Bradyrhizobium diazoefficiens: one gene and its partner. The protein of the gene in region 1 interacts with the protein of each later gene in a pairwise test. Links are inferred from orthologs where the notes say so. Each region holds a gene or a part of one and is shown on either strand. Other genes may lie near its edges. The genes, in order: cysK and cysE.

Region 1 (10,840 bases):
TCAGCCGTTCGCCGCCGAGACCTCGATCTTCATCACGCCCGGCTACCGCTTCCGCGCGGTTGATATATTGATGACGAATTTCCACTTGCCGAAATCGACGCTGTTCATGCTGGTCTCCGCGTTCTCGGGGCTGGACACGATGAAGGCCGCGTATGCGCACGCCATCGCCAGCGGCTATCGGTTCTATTCGTATGGCGATGCGTGCCTGTTGTTCCGGGCGGTGGGTGGGCAAAGCGAAGCGTGCCCACCATCGCTCTTGAATGCCCCGCAAGCGTCGTGGGCACGGCGCTTGCGCGCCTTTGCCCATCCTTACGAGACCTTCTGTTACGCCATCACCCGCTGCGGCAGCAGCTCCGCGATCTGTACGGCGTTCAGCGCCGCGCCCTTGAGCAGCTGATCGGCCGCCACGAACATCGAGATCGAATGCCCTGAGGGATCGCTGAGATCCTTGCGGATGCGGCCGACCAGGACGTCGTCCTGGCCTGAGGCGTCGATCGGCATCGGGAAGTAGTTCTTGACGCGGTCGTCGACGATCTTGACGCCGGGCGCCCGCGCCATGATGGCGCGGACCTGGTCCTCGGCGATCGGCCTCTCGCATTCGAAGGTGATGGCCTCGCAATGGGCGCGCAACACCGGCACGCGGACGCAGGTGACGCCAATGGCAATCTTGTCGTCCTCGAAGATCTTGCGGGTCTCCTTGATGACCTTGGTCTCTTCATCGTTGTAGCCGGTCTCTGGGTCGACGGCGGTGTTGTGGTTGAAGAGATTGAAGGCGTACGGGTGCGGCATCACCTTGGGCGTGTAGACCTGCCCGTTGAGATTGGCGCGGGTGGACTCGACGAGCTCGTCCATCGCGGCAGCGCCGGCACCGCTTGCCGCCTGGTAGGTCGAGATGATGACGCGCTTGATGCGATTCCTCTGGTGGATCGGCCAGAGCGGCACCAGCGCCGTGATCGCGGCGCAGTTGGGATTGGCGATGATGCCCTTGTGGTCGCGAATGCGGCTGCCGTTGACCTCGGGGATCACCAGCGGCACGTTCGGATCCATCCGGAACGCGGAGGAGTTGTCGACCACGACGGCGCCGGCCTTGACCGCAACAGGCGCGAACTTCTTGGAGATGCCGCTGCCGGCGGAGAACAGCGCGATGTCGACGCCCTCGAAGGCGCGCTCGGTCAGCTCCTCGATGACGACGCTCTGCCCGCGAAACGACACTGTCTTGCCCGCCGAGCGGGCGCTGGCGAGCGCCTTGAGCTTACCGACGCGAAAGCCGCGCTTGTCCATGGTGGCGATGAATTCGGCGCCCACCGCACCGGTGACGCCGACAATCGCGACGACGGGATCGTTACTCACTTTGTCCTCCATTGAGATCGATTTAGACAACAAAAAAGCCCCGGACCATCGAGGGCGGGGCTTCGGTAGAGCTGATGCGTTCCAGTCGACGACTACGCGCGCACGCCTCCCCAGGCCCCGAAGGCCGTGGTGGTTTTGGTCGTGCGTTTGGTGGTCGTGAACATGGCGCGACTTATGCGGGAGAGTCTGGCGCCCGTCAATGGCTTTTCGGCGGGATTGTGGCGAGCGCCGATTCCGCGGCTATTTGGCTCGGGCGCCCGGCGGCTCCAGGATGACTTCCTTGAGATCGTCGCCGCTGATCACCACGATCGCGAAATTGAGCCGGCCGCGCTCGCGCACCAGGCCGCCGCTGATCGCCTTGCCTGAGGCTGCGTGCTCGGCAACGCGCACGGCGTCCGCAAGGCGGTGCCTGATCGCGCCGAGCGCCGCGAGATTGTCGCGATCCTCGAGGTCAAGCTCGGTAAGGGGAAGGGCGGCTTCACCGCCGACGAGCTCGCCGGTGGCGGCATTGATGGTGTGGCGCCAGATCCGGTCATTGTGCAGGGTCTTCACCCGGTAGACCGGCACGCCGGAGCCGCCGTCAAAACTCACATCCGCGGTGGTGGCACCGGCGTGACGGGCTTCCGCGATCGCCATCGCCTGGCTGATCGAGATCGATGAGCTGCGGAAGCGCTCGATCTCGCGGTTGACCGCTTGGCGGTCGGCTCCCGCATCCCCATCTGTGTCGCTGTGCAGGGCAGTCGGCGTGCCCGTGGTCACGATCGCCCGCGCCGGTGCGGCGAGGATGAGCGCGGACAAGGCGATCGCAAGTAACGAGGTCGATCGTTTGGCTGTCGTCATGCTCGAAACCTTTGGTCGGCGAGCGGGCTTGATCTTGCCGAGACTTGATCTTCCCGAGAGAAGACGCGGCCGACCTTGGGCATCGGTCGGCCGCGGAACGTCGTGGCGGGCTGTACCCGTCCCGGCGATCAAAGCGGTGCGGACCTCTTTGGGGCTGGTGAAAAAAGCGGTCCATATCGCCTTATAATTAAACCATACCGTATCGTTTTGTTTTGGTCAAGGCTGTCAGCGCGACCCGCTTGGGGATACATCGCGAGCTCACGAAATCGTCAGCGGGACGGGCGCCGGCGCTGCGTGCTCTTGGCGGTGTCCTTGGCCGCAGTCTCGACGCGGTCGGCAGGTCCCAGCGCGCCGGCCAGGAACAGCTTGATCGCCGCGCGCATGCGTTTTTCGGCCGGCTTCATCTCCGGTGGCGTTCCGAACGTCGCCAAGCGATGGTTGTGGCCGACGACGACGTCGAGAAAGACTTCCGCCGTGACGGTGGTGTCTTCGACATCGAGTGCGCCCTGCGCAACCAGATGATCGAAGAAGCGCGCGGTGGTCGCCACGGCTTTCAACCAGCCTTCCTCCTTGCCGAGCTTGGCGACGTCGGGGAAGTTGATGGCTTGTGACGTCATCATGCGGCTGAACGCGACGGCATCGGGGCCGCAGGTGAAGGTCAGCATCTCGCGCCCGATCTCGACCAACCGCTGCTCGACCGAGATGTCCGTGGCGCTGCCCAGCTGGGTCTCTGCCGCGGCCGACAGCGGCGCCAGCCAACGCGCGATCTCGCGCCTCAGCACGGCGGCAAACAGGCCGCGCTTGTCGCCGTAGCGGGCATAGACGGTGGGCTTGCTGACGCGGGCCGCTTCCGCGACCGCGTCAAGCGAGGTCGCGTCGAAGCCGCGGTCCAGGAACAGGCGGGTGGCGACCTCGATCAGTCGCTGGTCGCGCTCGATCGCGGCGGTCTTGGTCGGCCGGCCGCCGCGCGATTTCGGCACTTCGCGCCGCTGCGCTGCCGATCTTGCCTTGGTCGCAGTCAATCCCATGCCCAATGATTCCTGCGCGCTTCTGACAGTCGTACTTCGCTCTATATCGTGCAGGAGCGGGAGCGTCATCGCGAATCTGGCCGAATTGGCCATCGTCAACGGTTTCGATGGGACCCCGTTCCTCCATCGGGGTCACGGTACGCGGGCCCACAGGACGGCTCCGACGGCCCGAAACTGAGTGGTTGATCGGCCCCTCCCGACACGCAATAAGCAGCGCCATGGAGCTTCCCAATCATTTCGAACTGCTCGCCACCGATGGCGCCGCGCGCACCGGCCGCCTGACCACGCCGCATGGCGTGGTGCGCACACCCGCCTTCATGCCGGTCGGCACCGCCGGCGCCATGAAGGGCATGCACTGGCGCGAGGTGCGCGAGGCCGGCGCCGACATCGTGCTCGGCAATACCTATCACCTGATGCTGCGCCCGGGCGCCGAGCGGATCGCGGCGCTCGGCGGCTTGCAGCGCTTCACCGGCTGGAACGGGCCGATGCTGACGGATTCCGGCGGCTTCCAGGTGATGTCGCTGGCGGATTTGCGCAAGGTCAGCGAGCATGCCGTGACCTTTCGCTCCCATATCGATGGGGCCAAGGTCGAGCTGTCGCCGGAACGCTCGATCGAGGTGCAGCGCTGCCTCGGCTCCGACATCGCCATGCAGATGGACGAATGCGTGCGGCTGCCGGCCGAGCGCGACGACATCGATCGCGCCATGCGGCTGTCGCTGCGCTGGGCCGAGCGCAGCAAGCGCGCCTTCGAGAGCGCGCCCGACGGCTACATGCTGTTCGGCATCGTGCAGGGCGGCGACATCCCGCAGCTCCGTCATGCCAGCGCGCAGGGCCTCGTCGAGATGGGTTTCCACGGCTATGCGATCGGCGGCCTTGCCGTCGGCGAGCCGCAGGCGGTGATGCTGGCGATGATCGACGAGACTGCGCCGGCGCTGCCGACGGAGCGGCCGCGCTATCTGATGGGCGTCGGCACCCCCGACGACATTCTCGAGGCGGTCAAGCGCGGTGTCGACATGTTCGATTGCGTGATGCCGACGCGCAATGGCCGCCATGGCGTCGCCTTCACGCGCTTCGGCCAGGTCAATTTGCGCAACGCGCGCCACGCCGACGATCCGCGTCCGCTCGACGAGGAAAGTTCGTGGCCGTCAGCGCGGAACTACGCACGCGCCTACCTGCACCATCTCGTCAAGGCCGGCGAGACGTTGGGGGCGATGCTGCTGTCCGAAATCAATGTCGCTTACTACCAATTCCTGATGCAGGGCATCAGGGATGCGATCGCACACGGGGCATTCGAGGAGTTCTATCAGCGTACCCGCGAGGACTGGGCGAGGGGCGACATCGCCCCGCGCTAGGTTGATCAAACCTCAGTTGCAGACGATCCGCTGCTTGACGGCATGCTTGGTCACGAAACCGTAGCCGCAATTGTCGCAGGTCCAGAGATAAGAGATCACGTCGTCCGAGACGTAGGCGGATGCTTCGGCGGCGATCATGGAATCGGCGCAGACGGGACAGGTGGGCAACTCACTGCAACGCGGCTCGCGATGGTGCGCGACGGTCGACAACACTTCAGCAACTGCTGACATCGTGGTGACCTCCCTGCTTTGAGACCTGTGTCTAACATAAGCAGAATCAGTTGACGAGGCCGCAACACAAATGCGTTGGTTTTCTGCTAATGATCGCTCACGCGATTTTGCGATGCAGTGTATTTAACATGTGCCGCATTGTCGCTGGCGTGTCGCCGCACGCTGTCCGCAACTGCGCAAGAGCCGTGAAAGAAGCGCAAATTGTCGCCACAGGGAGTTCATCATGGACGCATCGTCCCAAACGGGTGCAGCGCACCAACCCGGCCGCGGCCGGATCTACTCTTCGATCGTCGAGGCCTTTGGCGATACGCCGATCGTGCGGCTGCAACGGTTGCCGGGCATGCACGGCGTGAACGCGACGATTTTGGCAAAACTTGAATATTTCAACCCGGCGGCGAGCGTGAAGGACCGCATCGGCGCGGCCATGATCATCGCGATGGAGCAGGCCGGCATCGTCAAGCCCGATACCGTGCTGATCGAGCCGACCTCCGGCAACACCGGAATCGCGCTCGCCTTCGTCGCTGCCTCGCGCGGCTACCGGCTGAAGCTGGTGATGCCGGAATCGATGTCGATCGAGCGGCGCAAGATGCTGGCCTTTCTCGGCGCCGAGCTGGTGCTGACGCCGGCCGCGCAGGGCATGAAGGGCGCGATCGCGACCGCCGAGGAGCTGTTGAAGACGACACCGAACTCGGTGATGCCGCAGCAGTTCAAGAACCTCGCCAATCCCGAGGTGCATCGCCGCACCACCGCGGAGGAGATCTGGAACGACACCGGCGGCAACATCGATGTCTTCGTTGCCGGCGTCGGCACCGGCGGCACCATCACCGGGGTCGGCCAGGTGCTGAAGCCGCGCAAGCCGTCCTTGCGCGTCGTGGCGGTCGAGCCGGAGGAGAGCCCGGTGCTGTCGGGCGGCCAGCATACGCCGCACAAGATCCAGGGCATCGGCGCCGGCTTCCTGCCCGAGATTCTCGACCGCTCGGTCATCGACGAGATCGTGAAGGTCAACTCGACGACGGCGATCGAGACCTCGCGCGCGCTGGCGCGCCATGAGGGCATACCCGGTGGCATCTCCTCGGGTGCGGCGATCGCGGCCGCGCTCGAGATCGGCCGACGGCCGGAAGCTGCGGGAAAGACCATCCTGACGGTGGTGCCGTCCTTCTCCGAGCGGTATCTTTCGACGGCTCTGTTTGAGGGAGTCTAGGATATGGCGGATCAACCGAGGCGACCGCGCACGCTTGGCGATGCGCGATCGGAGGCCGAGGCGGCGTTCAAGAAGGTGACAGCCAAGGTCGCCGTGGCGCCGCCGAAGCCGAACGTGGCACCCGGGGTCCGGGAGCAGGTCACGCTGCGGATCGACCAGGACGTGCTGGAGTTCTTCCAGCAAGGTGGCCCCGGCTGGCAGGACCGCATCAACGAGGCGCTGCGCAAGGCGGCGGGGAAGTGAGCTCAGCCGCGCGTTCCGGCGCCAGCTCCTCATCCTGAGGAGCTGGCGCAGCAGGCGTCTCGAAGGATGATTGGCCCACGTCGTGAGAGCCGGGCCTTCATGGTGAGACGGCGCTTCGCGCCTTCTCACCATGAGGATTACCAACGAAAAAGCCCGGCGCGAGCCGGGCTTTTTGTTTGAGATATGATCCCGCCTCAGCGGCGGAACATGCCGCCCATCATGCCGCCGACGACACCGCCGACGAAGGCTGCGCCGGCATCGCCGCCGCCGCCGTTATGCCGGGGCGCCGGTGCGCTCTGGGCCTGAGCCGGGGCCGCGCGCCGGGCCGGCTTCGGGCTGTCCTCGCTCGCGGTGGCCGGCGCGGCCGCCACGATCTCGGAGAGCAGCGCCTTGTGCTGGAGCTTATTGAGGTAACCCGTCGACGGATAGCCGCGGGCGGCCTGCCAGCGCTTGAGCACCGAGCGGGTCTCCTCGCTGAAGATGCCGGTCACCTTGGTGTCGAAGCCGAGCCCGGTGAGGCGGCGCTGCACGTCGCGGCGCTGGCCCTTGTCGAGGCCGATCTGGTCCTCGGTGAGCTGGGTCGCATCATCGGTGAAGGTGGCGGGATCGACGCCGGCGTTCAGATTGCGTGTCGTGGTCGACGGACCGCTCTTGATCGCGGCGAGCCGCGCCAGCGCCAGCGCCTTGAACTGGCCGTTCGGATAGGCCGAGAGATAAGCGTTGAGCTCTTCCGGCTTGTTGCTCTCCTTGACCGAGCGCCAGTATTCGAGCTCGACACCGTCATTGCTGCCGCTCGCGGCCGGCACGGCGCTGGAAGCCATCGGGGCCGCGTTGGCGACCTGGGTGGTCGGGGCCTGGTTGAGATAGACGGCGCCGATCAGGTTGGTGTGGCCCCAGGGCAGCTGGCCCTTGTGGGTCTCTTCATTGACCTGGGCGCGCACCGACGTCATCGCCTGCTGGATCTCGACGCCGGGCTTGGTGATGTTGTCGATCAGCGCGCGGGTGAAGGGGCTGTTGTTGCCCTCCTGGCCGTCGAGCGCAGTCTGGCCCGGACCGGTCGCGAACGCGATCAGCGTGCCTTCGCCGGACTTCATCTCGGCAAGGCCGCTCTGCACGTTGACGCTGCGGGTCGCCGAGTTCGACTTGATCTTGGCGGCGAACGGATTGTCGCGGCAGGCGTCGAGGAACACGAGCTTGACCTTGGCATCGCCCATGGTCTGCTCGAGTGTCAGGTCGATGTTGATGGCGGCGCCAAGCTTGACATCCATTTCCGACTTGATGTCGGCGTCGACGGGCAGGAGATAGTTGGTGCCGCCGACGGCGATGCCGTGGCCGGCATAATAGAACAACGCGATGTCGGAGCCCTGCGCCTTGCGGCCGAAATCGAGCAGCTTCTCCGTCATCTGGTCGCGGCTGAGATTGGATCCTTCGATCACCTCGAAGCCGACATTGCGCAGCGTCGATGCCATTGCCTTGGCGTCGATCGGCGGGTTCGGCAATTGCGCGACGTTCTTGTAGGAGCCGTTGCCGACGACGAAGGCGACGCGACGGTCCGCTTTCGCGGCGCTAACCGACAAGGCCAAGCACATCAGCGAAGCGAGGAGGGTGAGATAGCGCATCTGAAATCCCCAGAATCGAATTGCAGGCAGCAACAAATTGACAGTGAACCTACACGAAGTGCCCGACTTCGCGCCACCAAAACGGCAGGACGTCCCGTTCAACCCGGTGCTGTGTGGCCGAATGTGCACGATGGAGCAGCCCTCCAACGTGATCCAAATCACGCTCGACCACTCTCGTTTGTCGCGCGGGGCCGCGTGGGGTTCATTGCGCGCGGGCGGGGACGGGCGCGGCCGGTTTCAAATTCAGGAGATTGCCGCACAGGATCAGCGCGGCGCCGAGCACGGTCCAGGAATCGAGCCGCTCGGAATAAAGCAGCCAGCCGGCGGTGGCGGTCAGTGGAACCCGCAGGAAGTCCATGGGAACCACGATCGTCGCATCGGCGTAACGGAGCGCGCTGGCGAGGCAGTAGTGCGAGAATGTGCCGCAGACCCCGATGACGAAGAGCCAGCCCCAGAGATAGGTTGACGGCCAGGTCCAGACATAGAGCGTCGGCAACAGGCCCACGACCATCTGGACCATGATCATCCAGAACAGGATCGACAACGCGCTCTCGGTTCGGGTCAGCGATTTCGCCAGGATCATGGAGATGCTGAAGCCGATGGCGGCACCGAGCGCGATCAGCTGGCCCGGATTGATCTCGCCGGTGGCGGGGCGCACGATCATGACGACGCCGACGACGCCCAGCACGACCGCGGCGATCTTCCAGACGGTCATGCGCTCGGACAGAAAGGTTGCGGCCATCAGCGCGGTCCAGATCGGCATCGTGAATTCGATCGCCACCACCTGGCCGATCCCGATCAGGGTGAGGGCGTAGAACCAGCCGAGCTGCGCGAAGTAATGAACCCCGTTGCGGGCGAGGTGCTGCGGCAGGCGCTTGGTTGCGACCGCCTTGAAGCCGCCGGCACGGGAGATGATCGGCAGCAGCAGCGCGAACCCGATCACCGAGCGCACTTCCATGATCTGGAAGACGTTGAGTTCGCGCGTGGTCTCGCGTCCGGCCACCGCCATGACCAGCATCAGCGCCAGCCAGCCGGCCATCCAGAGTGCAGCCATCGTTTTGGACGGTGTCGCGGTCATCGGTGCAGGTGCGGGAAATCGAGCCTGAGGGAGGGCCGGTATCGGCGACATCGCTGGCGTTTGCAACGGCCAAAACTGCGGATGCAGCGATGCAGGGCGGCGTGCTAAGGCTTGGGTGACCAACGATAAAAACGGGAGAACGTCGCTCATGCGTATCTTGCAGCCGGCCGAATGGAAGAAACCGCGCGGCTTTTCTCACGGCGTTGAGGTGGCGGGCCCGGGCCGCTGGGTGGTGCTGGCGGGCCAAACCGGCGGCGACGAGGCCGGCAATTACGCGCCCGACCTGGCGGCGCAGGTTGCGACCGCGTTGAAGCGGATCATCAAGCTCCTGGGCGAGGCCGGCGCCGGCCCCGAGCACATCGTGCGCCTGACCTGGTACCTGACCAGCCGGAGCGAATATGAAGCTGCGGGCGCCGGCATCGGCGCAGCCTGGAAGGAAACGTTGGGGCGCAATTTTCCGCCTTCGACGCTGCTCTACATCGGCGGCCTTGTCGACGAGCGCGCCAAGGTCGAGATCGAGGTCACTGCGTTCGTGCCGAACGCATGAAAAAGCCCCGGCGGGATCGCCGGGGCGTTTGCGTCGACGGCTGTACGGCTTAGCGCGACATCGAGATGTTGGCGCCGCGGAACTGGCTGTCCGCGCGCATCGTGACGGTCTGCTTGTTGCCGCTCGTCCTGAGCGCGATGTTGGCATTGAAGCCGGCGGCGGAGGCGACCACCTCGAAGTTTCCGCCAGCGCCGCGGCCCTGGAGCGAGCCGGAGATGTTGCGGCTGGCCTCGGACCAGCTGCCGGCGATGGCGCTGCCCTCGGCCTTGACGCTGGCGGCGAGATTGAACTTGTAGGCATCGCTGGCGCAGGTCAGCGACATCTCCATGGTGGGGCCGATCGGGGCGTATTTGGCCCGGCAGCGGATCCGCTCGGTCGAGCCGTCATCCAGTGTGACGGTGCCGCTGCCGCTCCACGTGCCGGCCAGAGGGGCAAACGGGCTGGACTGAGCCTTGCCTTCAGAGTTGATCGCTGCCGCCACAAACAAAACGGCGGCTGCAATCAGCAGCCGCCGGTTTCGGGCGCGCGGCTCGATTGGTTTATTGGCGCGATGCTTCCCACCGCCCGCTGCACGGTATGCCTGCAGATGCTCCATTCCACTTCCCCGATCCGGCGTTGCCGTTGAGTTGACCGTTGGCATATGCACCATTGATCGAAACTTTCACAAGTCCCCCGCTGCCGATGGTGCCGGAAACGTTAGCGCCCGGCGCGCTGATCTTGCCGTCGGCAACGGTCAGCATGGAGCTTGCGGTCGGCTCGCAGGAGCCCGTCTTGGTCACGATGGTGACCTGCCAGTTGCCGTCATAAGGGCTCTGGGCGAAAGCAGGAGCGGCGAGCGCGCCGGCGAAAACTGAAGCGGCACAGAACGCCACGATGCGACCAAAACGCATAAATTCCGTCCTTGAATATGTCTGAGATGCTGACACTTATTCGGGCCAAATGTGACCGAAATTTGTTGCGATGCCAAACCGAAAATTGTTCCTGTGGAAACAATGGTTTATTTGCGTTTCCGGCTCCAATTTTCGAAGCAAAATCAATGCGGCTTCACGTTCATTGTAAACGTGAACAGAGAGATTCAGGCGACGGACTTTAGGACAGGCTCGGCGCCGAGGTCGCGAATTGTTCGTCCTGGGGCTTGGCCGGCAGCGCCTTGTGGACCTTGGCGTAATCGATCACGTCGGCCAGCAGTTTGAGACCCAGTGGGGCGAGGGCGCGCTCCCAGAGTTCGCGGGCGGTCTCGCCCTTCTTCACGAAGCACCAGTCCTGGGCGGCGATGGCGCCGGCGTCCATGCGGTCGGCGAGGTGATAGATCGTGCCGCCGGCGATCGGATCGCCCTCCTTGATGGTCCAT
Region 2 (10,865 bases), 750 kb from region 1 along the record:
CGGCACCTCGCTCTCGACGTCGCCGTCCGCGATCCGGTCGGTCGCCTGCGTGATCTCGGCCAGCGCCGCGACGACGGAGGTCCGCATCACGACGACATTCAAGCCGGCGAGAAAGAGGGCCGCGAGTCCGAGCCCGAACAAATAGGCGGCGGCGTAGCGGTTCTCGTTGGCGAGCTCGTCGGCATCGTGGGCCCGCTGCCGATAGATCCGTTCGAGCGTCTCGAGATCCCCGTTGAGCTCGCTGCGCAGCGTCCGGTTGGTGTCGTTGTCGCCCCATTCGCGCGCCGCCGCCGGGCTGATCTCCAGGCCGCGCCGCACCAGTTCCTTGCGGAAGTCGATGAACTGCGCGATGCGCTGCCGGAACGTGGCGATTTCTCCGGCATCATCGTCACCGACCGTCCGCTCCATGCTCCTCACCGCGTCGGCAAGCTCGCGATTGCGGCGCACCACCCCGTCGGCGAACGGCTTCACCGCGGCACGATCACTCGACATATAGATGCCGCGCGAATCCATGACGATGGCATAGATCAGCGCGTTGACGAGTCCGACATTGATCGCAGCCTCAGCGGAGCTAGCGTGCATGTGCCGATAGGTCGTCTGCAATCGCACCGACTGGATCGACATGACGAGCAGGAAGGCGGTGACGATCGCCAGGAAGCCGGCGATGCTGTAGACCTTCTCCGCGACGCTCAGCGCATCGGCGCCGCGCGCGAACTGAACAAATTTCTTAAAGAGTTTGGTTCCGGAATTGAAACCGGATCCGAGCGCCGCAGCGTTCATGGCGCCTCTCCTTCTGGTTGAAAGCGCACCAAGCTAAACCTGGTTGCGCTAGCAGAAGATTAAACCGGCGCCCTGTATTGTTACGGTATGGAACCGCGCCGGACCGACGCGGCCGCATCCATCTCTCATCCGATACGCTTCAGTCCCTTGGTGAAACGCGGACCGTTGGCGACATAGAATTTCGCCGCGCTTCCCATCTTCTGAACCTGCGCGTCATCGAGCGTGCGGATCACGCGCGCGGGCGAGCCGATGATCAGCGAACGTTCGGGAAACTCCTTGCCCTCGGTGATGACCGAGCCTGCACCGACGATGCTGTTGCGGCCGATCTTCGCGCCGTTCATCACGATCGAGCCCATGCCGATCAGCGCGCCCTCCTCGATCGTGCAGCCGTGCAGGATGACGTTGTGGCCGACGGTGCAGTTCCTGCCGATGACCATGGGAAAGCCGAGATCGGTGTGGCAGGTCGAGCCGTCCTGTACATTGGCACTCTCGCCGATCTCGATCCACTCATTATCGCCGCGCAGCACCGCGCCGAACCAGACGCTCGCACCCGCCTTCAGGCGCACGCGGCCGATTACGGTCGCGGTCTCCGCGATGAAATAATTGCCGTCGGCGGGAAGATCGGGCGCCTGCCCGTCGAGCTCATAAATCGCCATGGAGGTCTCCTGTCATGTTGACCCAGCCATAGCGAAACGCCGGCCCTGAAGCAAAGGGCCGGCCGGCACGCGGATATCAGACCAGCACGCCGGCGGCGCGCAGCGTCATCAGGAAGAAGGTGCCGCTCATCATGCTCCAGAAGCCGGCGATGACCGTCGCCATCATCACGAATTCGAAGCGGCGGCTTTCCAGCCGCATGCCGCGCAGGGTGTTGCGCATGATGATGAAGGGCGCCGCGAACACCAGGAACGGCACCGCCGCGAAGGTCTTCGGCGCGACGCCGGCCTGCAACAGGCCGAAGCCGGCGGGCCGCTGCGTGGCCGCCTGATATCCATTCACGAGCGCGCCGGCGAGCGCGAAACCGATGCCGATCGAGAAGAAGGTGTTGAGAGCTTCAGGTGTCATCGGAACGGTCCGTCCTTACGCCACGCGAGGAGCCTTCCTGTGACAAAAAGTGCTGGTTAACGCTACATTATCCTTAAGGGAAGGTTAACGCCGCCGGCCGGCCCGCGCATGACCCTCCCCGTGCCCGCAGGTGGGAACGCCTGCGCGAAATCGCCGCCGCATGGCATATTCGCGGCTGATTCGTCGGCCAGCGGCCGGCATCCGGCTAGCGCAACTCATGACGATGTTTTCGGCAGTTCCCCTCAGGTTTCCCCGGACGCGCACGCGGGCGCATGTCGTCCCGATCGTGCTCGGCGGCGCGGCGGCGGCCGGCGCGGTCGCGCTGGTCGCCTATCTGTTGTGGCCGACCTGGGGCACCAGCGGCGCGAACGCGCCGGACAAGCTGCCGGTGAGCATCGGCGGCACGCTGTTCAACCTGCCGACGGCGGCGATCCGCATGAAGATCCAGCGGCACTCCGGGCCGCAGGAGCGCATCGATCTCGACTTCCTCTACCCTTCCCTGGAGCCGCCCGGCGCGCCCAAGCACGTCACCGCCGACACCGTGGAAGTGGCGGTGCAATCGATCGACCGCATCTTCCTGTCGATCGCGGCCCATCACGACGCGCTCTCGCCCGAGCAGCGCACCGCCACGATCTATCCGCGCTATCTCGACCAGGCCGCAACCCAGCCCGAGGACGGGCTGACGATGCGCATATTCCGCACCGAGACCCCTTACGGCGGCGAAGACCTCTATTCCGCCGCAAACCCCGCGCTGACAGCGCGCTGCACCCGCGATGCGGCGACCCCGGGCATGTGCCTGTCCGAGCGCCGCATCGGCGGCGCCGACCTCACCTTCCGCTTTCCACGCAGCTGGCTGTCGCAATGGCGCGAGGTCGCGGAGACGATGGAGCGGCTGACGGCGCAGCTCCGCGGGCCGAAGGGCTGAGCGCGGCCCTGGCAAGCCCGCCGCGAAAGCGGCTTGCAGCTACGACCCCGGCGCCTCCTTGATCAAAAAATCTCGAAAACAACCCCATGCACAGTAGCCAAGCGTCTGCCATGATTTCGTATTTTCGATAATTCGCGTTTTTCGAAGTCGCGCTTGACCCGTCGGGCGAAACAGTGGCATGATGCCATCATGGGGCAATCGACGTGAACGATGCGGCAACACATCTCCCGCCCGGTGCCGAACTGCTCGGACGCGAATGGCTTGGCTTCGACGAGGGCGGGCGTGCGCTGATCCGCTTTAGGGCTCAGCAGGCGTTCACCAACAGGCACGGGACGATCCAGGGCGGATTCCTGGCGGCGATGCTGGACTCCGCCACCGGGATTTGCGCGCTGGCGGCGCTCGCGCCCGGCCTGACGGTGGTGACCAGGAGCCTCGATACGCGCTTCCTGAAGCCGGCGGCGGTCGGAGCCATCACGGCGCGGGCATGGGTCGCCGAACGGACGGAGCGCGACATGGTCGTGCAAGCCGAGCTCGTCGATGCCGCGGGCATCATAGTCGCCGATGCCACGGCGCGGCTGCGCATTCTTGCAAGGAAATAGAGTTATGCGATTGCGGAGCTGTCGTTCGTGGAGAGAGCGCGGCTCGATCTTCGTGCGTGCCCGGGACGCAGCGCAGCGTCCGTTCAACGGTGCGCTGCAGAGCCGGGGCCCATGTTGCAGAGATGCGCTGTGTGGCTTTCTGGGTCCCGGCTCTGCACTGCAACGCTGAGGGCGCTGCAATGCGTCCGGGACACGAGAGAACGCCGCGCTGTCGCCCGCACGGCTTCATTGCGAGCACGGCGAAGACAATGCTTCACCCGCAATGACGTGTGACAACTACTCCTGATCGACGAGATCGTCCTCGAGGATCGCCATCTGGAACTGGAACGAGCGATCGTCGTCCTCGTCGTCGACGAAGAGCACGCCGATGAACTCCTCGCCGATATAGACCTCGGCGGAATCGTCCTTCTTCGGCCGCGGCACGACGCGAATCTTGGGATTGCCGAATACCCGCTTCAGATACGCATCTAACTTTCTGACTTCTTTGACGTCCACGGCAAGTCTCCGATCGAAATTGTTCGGCGGGTTTTAGGACGAGACGCGACGAACCGCCAGCATGAATTGCCAAGGAATTCGGGAACGACATGAGGCCGGAAAATTCCGGCCCTTCCCAACGTCGGAGCCCGGTCTCAGAGTCCCATGGCGTTGATCATCTGATCCATGGTGCGCGAGGGCTCGGCGCAGCCGGCTTCGCCGACGATCTTGGCAGGCACGCCCGCAACGGTGACATTGTGCGGCACGGGCTTGACCACGACCGACCCGGCGGCGATGCGCGCGCAATGGCCGACCTCGATGTTGCCGAGGATCTTTGCGCCGGCGCCGATCAGCACGCCGTGGCGGATCTTCGGATGACGGTCCTCGTTCTCCTTGCCGGTGCCGCCCAGCGTGACGCCGTGCAGGATCGAGACGTCGTCCTCGATCACAGCGGTCTCGCCGCAGACGAAGCCGGTGGCGTGGTCGAGGAAGATGCCGCGGCCGATGCGCGCGGCGGGATTGATGTCGGTCTGGAAGACTGCGGAGGCGCGGCTCTGGAGATAATACGCAAAGTCCTTGCGGCCCTTCAGATAGAGCCAGTGCGCGAGGCGATGGGTCTGGATCGCGTGAAAGCCCTTGAAGTAGAGCAAGGGATCGATGAAGCGCGAGGTCGCGGGATCGCGGTCGTAGACGGCGACGAGATCGGCGCGGAAGGCATTGCCGAGATCGGGATCGTCGCGCAGCGCCTCGTCATAGGTCTGGCGCACCAGATCGCCCGACAACGCGGAGTGATCGAGCCGGTCGGCGAGACGGTGGATCACCGAATCCTCGAGCCGGCTGTGATGCAGCACCGTCGAATAGATGAAGGTTGCAAGCTCGGGCTCGCGATGGACGATGTCCTCCGCCTCGCTCCTGATCCGGTCCCAGATCGGATCGAGCGATGCGAGCTTTCCTCCCGGATTGACCTGATGCACTGCCATGATTTTTCTCTTTGGGATCTGCTCTTTGGAATTGGCTCGTTTTGCCGGTTCTATAACACAGTCTAGGCGACAAAGTCCCGACGGGCTTGCCTGAGAGTGAACCTCGCCCTGCCCCCCGAAAACATGCCAACACCTTGAATCACAATGATTTCTTTTGACGCCCCACCCGGCAAGGTCGCTTCAAAGTGGTCAGAGTTTTGCCAAATTCAAGCCGGGCGGCGTCAAACTATTGGTGAATTCCGTCTCGACGGTTATTGCGGGCATGGTCCGGAGGACGACGGAGCGGTCTTGAGCATCACCACCGATCAATTGCGCGCGCGCGCCGCTGATACATTCTGGCTGCGGCTCGCGGCGGCAACCCTGCCCCTCCTCATGATCGCGCCGGCGTTCTGGAATGGCTATCCGCTGTTGCAATGGGATACCGGCGGCTATCTGGCGCGCTGGTACGAGGGCTATCTGGTCCCGAGCCGCTCCACCGTGTTCGGCGTCTATCTGCACTATGGTGAGAATTTTGGTTTCTGGATCAACCTCGCGGTCCAGTCGCTGGCGACATTATGGCTGCTGCAGCTCACCTTGCGCGTGCTAGGCCTGATGCAAACCTTCCGCTTCGTTGCGATCAGCCTGTTGCTGATGCTGTCGACCGCACTGCCCTGGCTCGCCAGCATGCTGCTCACCGACATTTTTGCCGGGCTCTCGATCCTGTCGCTGTTCCTGCTGGTGGTCGGCGCAGGCCGGATTTCGGTGCTCGAAAAAATCTCGCTGTTCGTCTTCACCGCCTTCGCCGCCGCGACCCACAGCGGCACGCTCGGCGTGCTGCTCGGCCTCTGCGCCGTCGGTTGGATGGCGTGGCCGTTCCTCAAGCAGCGTCTGCCGATTGCCGGATTGGCGCAGGCGAGCCTGACCATCGTCGCGGGCGCCCTGATGCTGGTGTCGGCGAACCATGCACTGTCGGGCAAATGGGCCTGGACTCCCGGCGGCTACGGCGTCGCTTTCGGCCGCATGATGCAGGACGGCATCGTCGCGCGTTTCCTCAACGACCATTGCCCGCGCGAAGACTTCAAGCTTTGTCCCTATCGCAACGAATTGCCGGCGACCGCCGATGAGTTCTTGTGGGGCAAGAGCATGTTCAACACGCTCGGCCGCTTCGATGGGCTGAACGAGGAGATGGGCAACATCGTCGTGCAGTCGCTCGCCGATTATCCGGCCTGGCAGGCCGGCGCGGCGTTGCGGGCGATGGGACAACAATTGCTGCATGTGGCGACCGGCGAAGGCACTACGGTCTGGATTCCGCACACCTACGGCATCATCGAACGCTACATCCCGGCGCAGGTCACACCGATGCGCGCGGCGCGCCAGCAGCACTGGGAGCTCAACTTCGACGCCGTCAACCGGCTGCACGTTCCGGTCGCGCTGATCTCGATGCTGGGGCTGGTGACGCTGCTCGCCTATTCGCTCGCAAACCGCCGGCTCGACGACCTGACGCTGCTGGCGGCGACCGTCACGCTGGCGCTGCTCGGCAACGCCTTCATCTGCGGCGTGATCTCCGGCCCGCACGACCGCTACGGCGCGCGGATGGTCTGGCTCGCGACCTTCGTGGTGCTGATGCCGCTGGCCCGCCGTTTTGGCGACGACAATAAAGCGACGAAATTGGAATGAAGAGCCATCGCGCTTGGTTTCTTGTCTAAGCATGATCTCCGCGCTGACGCAGCAGAGTGGCCGATAAGAAAAGCATGCTTCAGCTCAGAGCAATCTTGGAACGAGCAAACGTGCCGATGGCCGACTGAATTGCTGTGCCTGGCGTCGGATAACCGCCACTAGCGGAGTCTAGAAGATCGAGGCCCGCTCGGTCGATATCGGATAGTGACCCGAAGCCGACGCCCGCCGCTTTTGAGATTTCGAGCTGCGGTCCGCCAACGGATTCCGATCACGTCGATCCCGCTCAATAATTCGTCTAAACCGCCGGCCACTATGCCGCCGGGCCCGCAGCTTCGGCTGGCCAAGGGGCTTGAGGCGTCGTGCCAGAGGTCAGCCGCATTAGCCAGAGGTGGAAGACGACACGTAGCTGCTCGAGTTCACCACCAGGAGCCGAGCTGCCTCGTCCCGGAACCTGAACGGTACTCGACGGTTGGCCCAATATCTGCAACGATATCGCTGGCCGGCTCAGCTTGAGCGTGGAGTAATTGGTTTTTAGATGATTTTGGCGCCGGCGGGCGCTGGACGATATGGATTTATCGATGACCGCGCTGTCCCAAGACGGCGATGTTGCGCGCAGGATCGCCGAGCTAGAACAGAAGCTCCAGTCGAGCGCCGCCGAGACCGAAAGCCTGCGGCGCGAGCTCGCACAATCGCAGGGTTGCCAGACGGCCAGCGCGGATATCCTTGCAACAATTGCGAGCACCTCGGGTGATGCCGACCGAGCTCTGGAACAAATAGCGGAGACTACCGCCCGGCTGATTGGTGCCTCCAGCGTCTCGATCCAGCTTGCCGGGAACGACGAATGCAGCAAGGCCTACCGGAACGGCGTGAGCGACCGGCTCGTCCGTGCGGACCTATCGCTCAGGGCCATCAACCTCCGCGGCCGCAACATGCCAGGCGCGGTGGTCGCTCGAAATGTGCAAATCCACGTGCCGAATCTCGACGATCCCGATCCCGATCTAGCCGAGTTCTCCGACCTGCCGCACGCCCGGGCTGCCGGCACCCGGACGATCTGCGGCACGCCGCTGCGCATCCAAGGCAAGGCGATCGGCGCTCTGATCGTCCACCGCGACCGGCTCGAGCCGTTTTCCGATAATGAGCTCGTACTGCTGCAGAGCTTTGCCGGCCACGCAGCGATGGCGATCGAGAATGCGCGCCTCTTCAACGAGACCAGGGACACGCTGGAGCGGCAGACCGCTACTGCTGACATCCTAAAGATGATTGCCTCCTCGCCCTCCGACGTACAGCCGGTCTTCGACGCCATCGCGAGCAGTGCTAAGCGGCTGATCGGCGGCTTTTCGACGGCGGTATTCCGCTTCGTCGACGATATTGCGCACCTTGCGGCCTTCACGCCGACAAGCTCGGCCGCCGACGAGGTGCTGAAGGCCGGATTTCCGACGCCCGTTGGCCGCTTCGAGCCGTTCAGGCTCGCACAAGCTGGCAAACCGATTCAGATTGGCGATATCGAGACTCTTCCGGACTCCCAGATCAAGCAGATCGCTCGGGCGCGTGGCTTTCGCAGCATGCTGCTCGCGCCGCTGATGAACGCCAATGTTCCGATCGGCCTCATCAGCGTGACGCGGCTCGAAGCGGGGTCGTTCGTAGATCACCACGTGCAGTTACTGCAAACCTTCGCCGACCAGGCAGTGATCGCTATCGAGAACGCGCGTCTGTTCGAGCAGGTTCGGTTCAAGACGCATGAGTTGAGCGAGGCCTTGCAGCGGCAGACCGCGACCGCCGATGTACTCAAGGTGATCAGTCGCTCGGCCTTCGATCTGCGGACCGTGCTGGATGCCCTGCTCTCGTCAGCCTGTCGGCTGTGCGACGCCGAGATTGGAACGATCCGTTACGAGCACGAGGGAAATTACCGGCTTGCCGCCGCGTATGGCTGCAAACCCGAATGGATCGAGCACTTCCAGACCTACACGACGAAGGCAGACCGCGGCTCGATTTTCGGCCGAACTATTCTCGATGGTCGTCCCGTTCGCGTCCCGGATTTACTTGCTGATCCCGACTTCAATCGCCCGCAAGCACAGAAGCTCATTGGCATGCGTGCCGCGCTGGGTGTCCCGCTCGTCCGGGAGGGGCACGCCTTCGGTGTCATCAACCTGTTTCGCTTCACCGTCGGTTCCTTCGAGGACAAGCAGGTCGAACTGGTAGCGACGTTCGCCGATCAAGCGGTGATCGCGATCGAGAACGTTAAATTGTTTGAACAAGTGCAGGCGAAGACGCGCGACCTCTCCGAGGCTCTCACCTATCAGACTGGAAGTGCCAACATTCTCAAGGTGATCGCCTCCTCGCCGACCGACGTTGAGCCGGTCCTGCGCACCATCGTCGAGAGCGCCTGCGAGCTCTGCGCGGCCTATGATTCGGTGGTAGTCCTGAAGGACGGCCAGAATCTCGTCGTTCGCGCGCATCACGGACCGATCGGAATGGGAACTCAGACATGGATCGACGACCGCACCTCCGTGTCGGGGCTGGCAATTGCCGAGCGGGTGCCGATACACTTGCATGACGTCCTCTCCGACGAAGGCCGCAACTTTCCTGTTGCGCAGGCGATGTCACGACAGGATGGTTGCCGGACCATTCTTGCCGTGCCGATGCTAAGGGAAGGTGAGAGCATTGGTGCGATCGTACTTCGTCGCACCGAGGTGCAGCCCTTCAGCGACAAGCAAGTCACGCTCCTGCAGACCTTCGGCGATCAGGCGGTGATCGCGCTTGGCAACGTCCGCTTATTCGATGAGGTTCAAGCTCGCACCCGCGAATTAGCCAAGTCCCTCGATGAATTGCGCGCCGCCCAGGACCGCCTGGTGCAGACCGAGAAGCTCGCATCCCTCGGCCAGCTCACCGCTGGCATCGCCCACGAGATCAAGAATCCGCTCAATTTCGTCAACAATTTCTCTTCTCTGTCCGCCGAATTGATCGGCGAGCTCAACGAGCTGCTCGGAAATGCGGAACTCGATGAGAAGATCCGCGCAGACGTAGACGAGCTTGCGCAGATGCTGAAGGGTAACCTCGAGAAGGTCGTCCAGCACGGCAAACGCGCCGATTCCATCGTCAAGAACATGTTGCTGCATTCGCGCGAGGGCGCCGGCGAACGTCGTCCGACCGACATCAATGCAATTGTCGAGGAAAGCCTCAATCTTGCCTATCACGGCGCCCGTGCGGAGAAATCCGGTTTTAACGTCACGCTCAAACGTGACTTCGACCCGAACGCCGGAACGGCGGAGGTTTATCCGCAGGAGATCACGCGGGTGCTCCTGAACCTGATCTCCAATGGCTTCTATGCGGCTCAAAAGCGTAAGGAAGCTGACGGCGATGACTTCGAGCCGGCATTAAGCGTCACCACGAGAACTCTGGCAAATGAAGTGGAGATTAGGATCCGCGACAACGGCCTCGGGATTCCGGAGGAGGTCAGAGCGAAGATCTTCAGTCCTTTCTTTACGACCAAGCCCGCTGGCGAAGGCACCGGGCTGGGCCTTTCGATGAGCCACGACATCATCGCCAAACAGCACGGCGGCAGGATCGCCTTCGAGACTGCGCCGGGAGCATTTACAGAGTTCATCATCACCCTGCCGCGGATGCTGGCAGTACAAGGCAATAGCCGAGACCCGAGGTAGCGGACCTCCAGCCGAGCGGAGTTGTTTGAACGTTTCGAGCAGAGCTTAATCTGAGATTTTACGGTGACCTAACGCCGGAGCGCGGAGTTCACCGAGGGGCGCGATCTGCTGTAGTGGTGAAAAATCCACTTTCCAAAGATCGAGCTCAAACAATTCTCCTCGCTGATCGACGTTCAGCGCGACCGAGACTAGCACACCATCTGCATCGTCGAATTCGGCTTCGCCAATGCACTTGCCTAGCCGCCGGTCTAGGCTACCGACAAAGCGAAGGCTACCCATCCCACCGTCATTCATGTCCTCAACGAGATCAAACTGACTATGCAATGGCAAGGAATGACCTAGAACATAGGCAACCAAATCACGCTCTTTGGGGGTGAGTGGGCGTGGCATTTACTTTCTTGCGGATGGTTGGTGTGCACAGGCGGAAAGGCTGTCCGTCGTCCACTTGGGACATTTCAGGATATTGGGCAACAACATCATCGCCCAGACAACATTGCCTTCAGCCCCGGCGTGACAGGAAATCCAGCACGCCTGATTTGTAGACCTTGTCGCCGACTGCGCGCATGTGGTCGCGGCCTGGAATGTCGAGCACTTCCGATCCCGGGATGATGGCGCCGAGCGCGCTGGCGGAGCCCGCGATGTCGTCGGCGCTGCCGACGGCGATCAGCACGGGCACGTCGATGCGCGCAGCTTCTTGCCTCGTCATCAGCTCGCGCGTGCCGCGCAGGCA

What was found.
Region 2: the proteins of cysK (region 1) and cysE interact in binary tests that used the Escherichia coli proteins (3 or more experiments, as listed by UniProt). The link is inferred for Bradyrhizobium diazoefficiens from one-to-one orthologs.

The regions. Positions count from the first base shown.
Region 1 is NZ_CP067100.1:4,035,531-4,046,370, forward strand. Bases 4,132-7,013 are described here. They hold cysK (cysteine synthase A), read left to right. Parts: upstream 4,132-5,024; coding sequence 5,025-6,002; downstream 6,003-7,013. Other genes in these bases: tgt (tRNA guanosine(34) transglycosylase Tgt), read left to right, coding at 4,132-4,570; JJB99_RS19155 (hypothetical protein), read right to left, coding at 4,583-4,801; JJB99_RS19165 (BrnA antitoxin family protein), read left to right, coding at 6,006-6,245; JJB99_RS19170 (caspase family protein), read right to left, coding at 6,440-7,013. Also shown: JJB99_RS19135 (aspartate-semialdehyde dehydrogenase), read right to left, coding at 325-1,362; JJB99_RS19140 (PepSY domain-containing protein), read right to left, coding at 1,591-2,190; JJB99_RS19145 (TetR/AcrR family transcriptional regulator), read right to left, coding at 2,460-3,218; more of tgt, read left to right, coding at 3,437-4,131; more of JJB99_RS19170, read right to left, coding at 7,014-7,864; JJB99_RS19175 (DMT family transporter), read right to left, coding at 8,067-8,942; JJB99_RS19180 (RidA family protein), read left to right, coding at 9,091-9,489; JJB99_RS19185 (hypothetical protein), read right to left, coding at 9,539-10,084; JJB99_RS19190 (hypothetical protein), read right to left, coding at 10,029-10,379; JJB99_RS19195 (formyltransferase family protein), read right to left, coding at 10,579-10,840.
Region 2 is NZ_CP067100.1:3,289,503-3,300,367, reverse strand. The notes cover bases 2,909-5,815. They hold cysE (serine O-acetyltransferase), read right to left. Parts: upstream 4,821-5,815; coding sequence 3,996-4,820; downstream 2,909-3,995. Other genes in these bases: JJB99_RS15545 (hypothetical protein), read left to right, coding at 5,109-5,815; JJB99_RS15555 (DUF3126 family protein), read right to left, coding at 3,643-3,861; JJB99_RS15560 (PaaI family thioesterase), read left to right, coding at 2,971-3,366. Outside these bases: JJB99_RS15580 (PAS-domain containing protein), read right to left, coding at 1-780; JJB99_RS15575 (gamma carbonic anhydrase family protein), read right to left, coding at 906-1,436; JJB99_RS15570 (DUF6949 family protein), read right to left, coding at 1,513-1,842; JJB99_RS15565 (hypothetical protein), read left to right, coding at 2,060-2,767; more of JJB99_RS15545, read left to right, coding at 5,816-6,476; JJB99_RS15540 (GAF domain-containing protein), read left to right, coding at 7,055-10,135; JJB99_RS15535 (DUF6984 family protein), read right to left, coding at 10,181-10,525; JJB99_RS15530 (alpha/beta fold hydrolase), read right to left, coding at 10,635-10,865.